2 regions of the Musicola paradisiaca NCPPB 2511 genome follow, and region 2 is predicted to be linked to the other one. Evidence: predicted binding sites of a transcription regulator. Region 2 holds the regulator's gene; the other holds the start of a gene.

Region 1 (4,934 bases), 780 kb from region 2:
GGTCGGCAGTGCAAACCAATGCGCCTGGGCGATCGGCGCCAGATCCACCATGCCCATGAAAAACGCGAAGGCGTAACCCACCAGCACGCCGATCAAAATCGGGATAATCGCCAGAAAGCCACGAAACAATACCGAGCCCAGTACCGTCACCGCCAGCGTCACCAGCGACACCGTCACGGTTTTGGTATCCATTTCAACGCCGGCAGCCGGCGTCAGGCCGGCCATATTGGCCGCCACCCCGGCCAATTCCAGCCCGATAACCGCCACAATCGCGCCCATCGCCGCCGGCGGGAAGATCACATTCAACCAGCCGGTTCCCGCCTTATGCACCACCAGCGCCACCAGACAGAACACCAGGCCGCACATGATAAAGCCGCCTAACGCCACTTCGTATCCTTGCGGCAACAGCAGTAACACCGGGGAGATAAACGCGAAGCTCGAGCCCAGATATGCCGGAATCTTGCCTTTGCAGATGAACAAATAAAGCAGGGTACCGATACCATTGAACAGCAGTACCGTAGCCGGGTTCACCTTGAACAGAATCGGCACCAGCACGGTAGCGCCGAACATAGCGAACAAGTGTTGAAAGCTCAGCGGGATGGTCTGCAACAGCGGCAACCGTTCATGTACCCCGATGGCGCGACGAGTCATCTCATTTTCCTCTGTAAGTTTACTGTCTGTGAAATACCGGCGTTCCCGGCAGAAAACCGCGCCGGCCTCGCCGACGCGAAAAAAACCTTCGTCCCTGGCCAGCCGCCGCCCCGAACGCCAGACAGCCGACAGCCGGAGCAACCACGCCCAATAGACGTCGTTTCCCTGCATTACGATATTGTCTGTTCGACTGGACTACGCCGCCGCTGTTCCCGACGGCCGTCGGAGGGAAATCCATTCCAAAAAAAAGCCGACGCTAAGGTCGGCTTAATGGCTTACTTGGTACCAAAGAGCTTATCGCCGGCATCGCCCAGACCCGGCATGATGTAACCGTGTTCATTAAGCCCTTTGTCGATGGCTGCGGTATAAAGCTCCACATCCGGATGCGCTTTCTCCAGCGCGGCGATCCCTTCTGGGGCCGCGACCAACACCAGAATCTTGATGCTGCGGCACCCGGCTTTCTTCAACAGATCGATAGTCGCGATCATCGAACCGCCGGTCGCCAGCATCGGATCCACCACCAGCGCCATGCGCTCATCAATATTGGAAGCCAGCTTCTGAAAATAGGGAACCGGCTCCAGTGTGGTTTCGTCGCGATACATCCCGACAACGCTGATGCGCGCGCTGGGTACGTTCTCCAGCACGCCTTCCATCATGCCCAGCCCGGCACGCAGGATCGGCACGACGGTAATTTTTTTGCCTTTGATTTGATCGACTTCTACCGGCCCGCACCAGCCTTCAATCGTCACTTTCTCAGTCGCCAGATCGGCAGTGGCTTCATAAGTCAACAAGCTACCTACTTCAGACGCCAGCTCACGAAAACGCTTGGTGCTGATATCATGCTCACGCATCAGGCCCAGTTTATGTTTGACGAGCGGGTGTTTCACCTCGACGATCTTCATCACTTTTCTCCCCTTCGGCATAGGACGGCCAAAAAAATCGCGGGATTATACCGCTTTTTCGTCTTGCGGCTATATGATCGACGCTGATCCAGATCAAGCTATTACAGAAATTCTCCGTTGCCGGCAAAACGCGCAGGCCGCGAATACATCACTCGCAAACGTTTGCTTACGCTGCTAGAATGTGCGCGCTCGATTTTTTCAACCAATCGTAACCTCCGTGGGGACTCCGCAGTGACCGATAAAACCTCTCTCAGCTATAAAGACGCAGGCGTGGATATTGATGCAGGCAATGCATTGGTAGACCGTATTAAAGGTGTGGTGAAACAGACCCGCCGCCCGGAAGTCATGGGTGGTCTGGGCGGTTTCGGTGCCCTGTGCGCCTTACCGCAGAAATACCGCGAACCGGTACTGGTTTCCGGTACGGACGGTGTCGGCACCAAGCTGCGTCTGGCGATGGATCTGCAGCGTCACGATACGATTGGCATCGATCTGGTGGCCATGTGCGTCAATGATCTGGTGGTGCAAGGCGCCGAGCCGCTGTTCTTCCTGGATTACTACGCCACCGGCAAGCTGGATGTGGATACCGCAAGCCGCGTCATCACCGGCATCGCTGAAGGTTGTAAACAGTCCGGCTGCGCGCTGGTCGGCGGCGAAACGGCTGAAATGCCCGGCATGTACCACGGCGAGGATTATGACGTCGCGGGGTTCTGCGTCGGCGTGGTCGAGAAATCGGAAATCATCGACGGCAGTCAAGTACAGGAAGGCGACGCGCTGATCGCGCTGGCCTCCAGCGGCCCACACTCCAATGGTTACTCGCTGATCCGCAAAATCCTTGAGGTTAGCGGCACCAACCCAGAACAAACACAATTAGACGGCAAACCACTGGCCGACCACCTGCTGGCTCCGACCAAGATCTACGTCAAATCGATACTGTCTTTGATTGAGAATGTCGATGTGCACGCCATCTCTCACCTGACCGGCGGCGGCTTCTGGGAAAACATTCCGCGCGTATTGCCGGAAGGTATGCAGGCCACTATCGATGAAGCCAGTTGGCAATGGCCGTCGGTATTCCAGTGGTTGCAGCAGGCCGGCAACGTTAGCCGCCACGAAATGTACCGCACGTTTAACTGCGGCGTCGGCATGATCATCGCGCTGCCCGCCGCACAAGCGGAAACCGCCATTGCACATCTCAATCAGAACGGCGAGAGCGCGTGGAAAATCGGTGTGATTAGCCGCACCGACAACGGAGAGACAGTGGTCATCCGGTAATGAAAAATATCGTAGTTTTAATATCAGGCCAGGGAAGCAATCTGCAGGCGTTGCTCGACGCCTGTCAGGATGGCAGGCTCAAAGGGCGTATTGCGGCGGTATTAAGCAACAACCCTGATGCTTACGGCTTGGTTCGGGCGCAAGAAGCAGGTATTCCGGCCCAAGCATTGCTGCCGTCCAACTTCGCCAGCCGTGCCGATTTTGACGCTGCGCTGGCGGAAGAAATCGCTCGCCATCAACCTGATGTGGTGGTGCTGGCAGGTTACATGCGTATCCTCAGTGAGGCGTTTGTCCGCCGGTTTTCTGGCAAAATGCTCAACATCCATCCATCCCTGTTGCCGAAATATCCGGGCCTGCATACTCACCGCAAAGCGCTGGAAAATGGCGATAGCGAGCACGGCACTTCCGTCCATTTCGTTACCGAAGAGCTGGATGGCGGCCCAGTCATCCTGCAAGCCAGGGTGCCGATTTTCCCGGAAGACAGCGAGCAGGATGTACAGGAACGAGTGCAAGCGCAGGAACACAGCATTTACCCGTTGGTGGTGAGCTGGTACCTGAATAACCGGCTGGCTTTACGTGATAACCGCGCCTGGCTGGACGGCGTTGCGCTTCCCGCCGCCGGCTATGCCGCCGAATAACCGCCAACGTTCACCGCTACCGTCTTAGCCAACCGCTAGCGGGAAAACTCAGAACCGCCATCTCCTGATTTTCCCGCCCATCTCCGAAACTCAACCGGACAGCCATTGCACTCGCAGCCTGTCATCTCGCTTCGCCATCGTTTTTCGTTGTGATGCCCACGCTGCATGCCGTCGCCATCTGGATAATGACCTTCATCACAAAGGTTATAAAATTGTATGTAAGCGCTTTCAATGCTGTGACGAGACTCACGCAGCAATGCCCTGCCCCCTGACAGAATGGCGTCACCCCCCCCTCTTCGGGGTGCGGTCAGGACAACCTTTACCTCTGTGGTGAGTATTGATGATAACCATTCGTGATGTCGCGCGTCAGGCAGGCGTATCCATCGCCACCGTGTCCCGCGTGCTTAACAACAGCAACTCAGTGACACCGCAAACGCGCGATCTGGTTCTTCAAACCGTGGAGCGGTTAGGCTACCGGCCAAACGCCAATGCACAGGCACTGGCGACGCAGATCAGCGACACGATCGGCGTGGTGGTGATGGACGTGTCCGACCCGTTTTTCGGCGCCATGGTGAAAGCGGTTGATACCATTGCTCAGCGGTTACAAAAACACGTACTTATCAATAACTCCTACCATCAGGAAGAGAAGGAACGACACGCAATCGAAGTGTTGATCCGCCAGCGCTGTAACGCGCTGATCGTCCATGCCAAGGCGCTATCGGACGATGAGCTGAGCATGTTTATGGATCAAGTGCCGGGCATGGTGTTGATCAACCGTAACCTGGCAGGCTATGACCATCGCTGCGTCTGTCTGGACAACATCAGCGGCGCCATGATGGCGACCCGCATGTTGCTGCAACAAGGGCATAGACGCATCGGCTATCTTCGCTCCAGCCATCCGATCGAAGACGTCATACTGCGACAGACCGGCTGGAAACAGGCCATGATGGAACAAGGCATGACCCCGGCGGATGAGTGGATTGCCAACGGAGAGCCCGACCTGCAAGGCGGAGAGGCGGCGATGGTGGAATTGCTGGGCCGCAACCAGCAACTCAGCGCCGTATTTGCCTACAACGACAGTATGGCGGCAGGTGCGCTGACGGCGTTGAAAGATAACGGAATTGAAGTACCGACGCAGTTCTCCGTAATTGGGTTCGATGACATTCCCATTTCACGCTATACCGATCCGCGGCTGACCACCATCCGCTACCCGATTGTCTCCATGGCGAAAATCGCGACAGAACTGGCGCTAAAAGGTGCTGCCGGGCAACTCGATCCATTAGCCCGCCATTGCTTTATGCCGACCTTGGTTCGACGCCACTCGGTAGCGGCCTGCCAAAATGTGGGGCCAGTCACTGATTCAGCAACATCCATGATGTAACCGCTTTCAATCTGTGAGTAAATTCACAGTTAATTAACATTGCAATCCCTATGATGGGCACATCCTGCGGAGCAGATTTCGGGGAATGCGGTA
Region 2 (4,934 bases):
TCCTGTTGGGATTGGTGCTTGGCCGCAGTTTCCTTGATCAATTTTTGCAATTCGCCGCGCTGATACATTTCAACGACGATATCACAACCGCCAATCAACTCGCCGTCGACCCATAACTGGGGGAATGTCGGCCAGTTGGCGTATTTGGGCAATTCGGCGCGGATATCCGGGTTTTGCAGAATATCAACGTAGGCGAAACGCTCCCCACATGCCGACAACGCCTGCACTGCCTGTGCGGAAAAACCACAGCTCGGCAATTTCGGTGAACCTTTCATGTAGAGCAGAATCGGATTTTCAGCGATCTGACGCTGAATTTTTTCGAGAGTTGTCGTCATTTATTGCTTCCTCAAGCGCGAGATGACCGGACGTCCGGTCATATGACTAGCGGCGGGTATTACAACACCGCCGCTGACGTTCCGTATTTTAACGATAGCGACAACGACAAAAAAACGCTATCTTTTGTAGGGTTATCGATGGGCATTCTTGAACTGGCGGAATTATCGACGGGCAGGGCAACAATTGCACAGTAAAAAGCTGCCATTAATGATTTCTCACTATTTTGTAATGAAGAAACACCGAATCCGACTTTTTTATCGAACCAGTTTCAGGAATACTCTGCGGATTGAACGATTGAGGACAACATTCGGTCAGAATAATGATGCGTTTACTTATTACGCTTTTTTTATTGGTTTTCAGTAACCTTTTTTCTTTGGCTCAGGCAGCGACACATTCAGCGGCATCACCGCGCAAAGCCAGCGTGGATAACGTCAATGCTGATGAAGCAGCCAAAAAACATAAGCTGGTCAAAAGCGCCAGAAAAGGCGTTGCTTCCGCACCAGAGAAAAAAGAGGATGTGAAAAAAAACACACTGACGCCGGCTGTAGCTCGCCACGGTAAATCCGCATCCAAAAACATCGACAGTAAAACAACCACAAAAGACCAAACTGCGGCCCCCTCTCACAACAAGAAAACCACACATACCGACAGCGCATCGACAAAGAAAGTGATGTCGCCTCAGGCAAACCGCATCGCCAACAGTAGAAACGCACCAGCGAAAGAGTCACATCAGGCCAATAAAACCGTCATCAAACAAGAACCGGTCGCTCATGGCGGGAATAAAAACAACATACATGAAACCGCCCAGAAAAATCGTCATGCCGCTGCCATCAAGAAACCAGAGGCGGCCCAGGCGGCTAATAAGCACAAAAAAGGCCTGGCGGAAAGCGACGGTGAAAACATCAGCGCCGTACACGGCAAAACGACGAAGGGCAAGCAGGATAAAACAACGCTGGCCTTAAATGCCGTACATAAAAAGCGCTATCAACACGCGAAAACTGCGGCAATGAGCAAACTGATGAGCCAGATTGGTAAACATTACCAATGGGGTGGTTCTTCGCCGTCTGCCGGTTTTGATTGCAGCGGGTTGGTCTATTACGCCTACAAAGATCTGGTGAAAATCCCGATTCCGCGTACCGCCAACGAAATGTTTCATCTACGCGACGCCGCCCCCATCAAGAAGGCCGAACTGGAAAGCGGCGACCTGGTGTTTTTCCGTATCACTAACCGGGGAGCAGCGGATCACGTAGGGGTTTATCTGGGCAATGGCCGTTTTATTCAGTCGCCTCGCTCCGGTGCTGATATTAAAATCAGCAAGTTAAGCGAAGATTACTGGCAAGAGCATTATGTTGGCGCTCGCCGTGTCGTGACCCCAAAAACCATCCGTTAAGTCGCCTTCTGCAACCGTAAGACCATAAGCTCCTTTACTCGGGAGGTTTTTTAGAGAGACAAAAAAACCTCCCGCCGTAAAGCGAGAGGTTCTCAGAAAACACAAGCTCTGACTGCGGATACCGCTTATCAGACGCTTTTCACCGTATCAGTTAAGAACCGCAGTCAACCCCATAATAACGATGACGGTCAGTGAGACGAACGTCGTAAATAGCGACATTTTCAGATTGGTATCCATAGCACTCTCCTTTAATTCACTTTCGGGTCATCTTGATAATTAAGCTACCGAACATGCATCGGGAACAGTATAGTTCATGCGCTCTATAGCACGATGGCAGCATTATTACCGGATTACACAGAAAAAACCTGCTTATCTGTCACAGAGATAATATGAATTACCTCTTCCACTTTCCGCCCAGATCAGACAAAATCCGCAGTTTACCGAACACACTGCGTTTGCGTTGGTGAAGCGTCAGCCCTGCCCTTCAGGTATCTCTCGGCACTCTCCTTCTGAAATCCGACTTTTGTCCAGGCAAAAGCAGGATCCACGCAGGCAAACGATTAACAATATACTTACTGCTGTAACAAGTAGGTTCAGGAGTCATTCTGCATGGCAACGATCAAAGATGTGGCAAAACGTGCTGGCGTTTCGACCACAACCGTGTCTCACGTGATCAATAAAACACGTTTCGTCGCCGAAGAGACCAAAGCCGCAGTACGTGCGGCCATTAAAGAACTACATTATTCCCCCAGCGCCGTCGCACGCAGTTTGAAAGTCAACCATACAAAATCAATCGGGCTGTTGGCGACCTCCAGTGAAGCGCCGTACTTCGCCGAGATCATTGAAGCGGTGGAAAACAGCTGTTATGCCAAAGGCTATACGCTGGTGTTATGCAACTCCCACAATGAGTTGGATAAACAACGCGCGTACCTTTCCATGTTGGCGCAAAAACGTGTCGACGGGCTGCTGGTCATGTGTGCGGAATATCCACCAGCATTACTGACGATGTTGGCAGATTATCGTCATATCCCCATGGTAGTGATGGACTGGGGTGAAGCACACAGTGATTTCACCGATACCATCATCGACAACGCTTTTTCCGGCGGCTATATGGCCGGGCGGTATCTGATCGAACGAGGTCATCGCGATATCGGCGTCATTCCCGGGCCACAAGAACGAAATACAGGCAGCGGCCGTTATCTGGGTTTTCTCAAAGCACTGAAAGAGGCGGACATTCCCATCCGGGAAGAGTGGATAGTTCAGGGTGACTTCGAGCCGGAGTCCGGCTACCGGGCTATGCATCAGATTCTGGCGCAGAAACAACGCCCGACCGCCGTTTTCTGCGGCGGCGATATCATGGCAATGGGCGCCATCTGCGCCGCCGATGAGATTGGATTGCGCGTACCGCAGGATATTTCGGTGATCGGGTATGATAACGTCCGGCACTCCCGCTATTTCACGCCAGCGTTGACCACGATCCATCAACCTAAACAACGTTTGGGGCAGGCGGCATTCTCGATGCTGCTCGATCGCATCACCAGCAAACGAGAAGAATCGCAGATGATCGAAGTCCATCCAACGCTGATCGAGCGGCGCTCAGTTTCTGACGGCCCATTCCGGGATTACCGCCGTTAGTCAGATGACTTTCTTATTCAACGCCGATTTCTAAACCTTCAACACTGCTTCGCCCCAAGCGGGACTTGTCCACAGGACGAAGCAGTCATACACTTGTCATTGTCTTTCGCAACACTCGTAATCAAGAAAGATCGATCTTTTTCTATCCTGTCTATTGGTCGTCGCACTGTTCATCACGACCAGGGATAGATGCCCTTCGCACCGGCTTTTCTCTTATTTTCCTCTGAGAACATCAGAGGTAGACGATGGATTTTTTCCACCGATACCGTTACGGGTAAAATTGTCTACGTTGTTCCTTGTTCGACATCATTCTGACAAGGTAGGGAGAAGTTATGAGTTCATCTTATGTGGAGGAACTGGGTACTCCTGAATCATCCTGGTTCCAGATTATCAACGAAATGCTGTCGGTTGCCGGTATCACCGTCAACGGCTCTTGCCCGTTTGATATTCAGGTCAAAAATCCTGACTTATACAAGCGCATTCTGCGCGAAGGTTCGTTGGGATTGGGTGAAAGTTACATGGACGGCTGGTGGGAATGTGAGCGACTGGATATGTTTTTCCACCGCGTATTGCGGGCGGGGCTGGAGAACCGTCTGCCTGTCCGCTGGCGGGATACTCTCCGGATACTCACGGCGCGGCTGACCAACCTGCAATCCCGACGTCGCGCCTGGATCGTCGGCAAGGAGCATTATGACCTTGGCAATGATCTGTTCACCCAGATGTTAGATCCGTACATGCAATACTCCTGCGGCTACTGGAAACAAGCCGAAACGCTGGAGCAGGCTCAGCAAGACAAATTGCGCATGATCTGCGAAAAGCTACAACTACGCCAGGGAATGACACTGCTGGATATCGGTTGCGGCTGGGGCGGCCTCGCTGAATTCGCCGCACGCTATTACGGTGTTGCCGTGACTGGCGTAACCATCTCCCGCGAGCAACAAAAACTGGCGCAGCAACGCTGTCAGGATCTGGACGTCGATATTCAACTGCTGGATTATCGTGACCTCAATCACCAGTTTGATCGCATCGTTTCCGTCGGCATGTTCGAGCACGTAGGGCCGAAGAATTACGACACCTACTTCCACGTAGTCAGCCGCAATCTCAAGCCTAATGGATTGTTTTTGTTACATACCATCGGCGCCAATCAGACCGACCTGAAAGTCGACCCCTGGATTAACAAATACATATTTCCCAATGGCTGCCTGCCATCGGTGCGCCATATTGCGCAAACCAGCGAACCGTATCTGATTATGGAAGACTGGCACAGCTTCGGCGCTGATTATGATCGTACCCTGATGGCCTGGAATGAACGTTTCCAACAACATTGGTCAAAACTGTCTGGGCACTACCCCGCACGCTTTCACCGTATGTTCAGCTATTACCTGAATGCCTGTGCCGGTGCGTTTCGTGCACGCAATATTCAGCTCTGGCAAGTGCTGTTTAGCGTCTCTGGCGTGGAAGGTGGAATACGTGTGCCGCGTTAACGGCTGCTAGGAAAGGAAGAACAGACTGGCTATCCGGCACGGATAAAAAATACGGTGCGGCTATCTAGCTGCACCGTATTTTTTATTCA

Evidence for each region. The regulator PurR, encoded in region 2, represses purine synthesis genes. The targets are predictions, from matches to a motif close to CANGCAAACGTTTGCNTG.
Region 1: a site for PurR is predicted at 1,705-1,722, ahead of purM (phosphoribosylformylglycinamidine cyclo-ligase). Genes of this name have one in related genera too.

The regions. Positions count from the first base shown of each region.
Region 1 is NZ_CM001857.1:1,205,985-1,210,918, reverse strand. It holds gene uraA (uracil permease) at 1-651, opposite strand, end outside; gene upp (uracil phosphoribosyltransferase) at 927-1,553, opposite strand; gene purM (phosphoribosylformylglycinamidine cyclo-ligase) at 1,785-2,822, shown strand; gene purN (phosphoribosylglycinamide formyltransferase) at 2,822-3,460, shown strand; gene galS (HTH-type transcriptional regulator GalS) at 3,801-4,841, shown strand.
Region 2 is NZ_CM001857.1:1,986,052-1,990,985, reverse strand. It holds gene DPA2511_RS08695 (Grx4 family monothiol glutaredoxin) at 1-335, opposite strand, end outside; gene DPA2511_RS08685 (C40 family peptidase) at 656-1,726, shown strand; gene cydH (cytochrome bd-I oxidase subunit CydH) at 1,874-1,963, opposite strand; gene purR (HTH-type transcriptional repressor PurR) at 2,336-3,361, shown strand; gene cfa (cyclopropane fatty acyl phospholipid synthase) at 3,694-4,845, shown strand.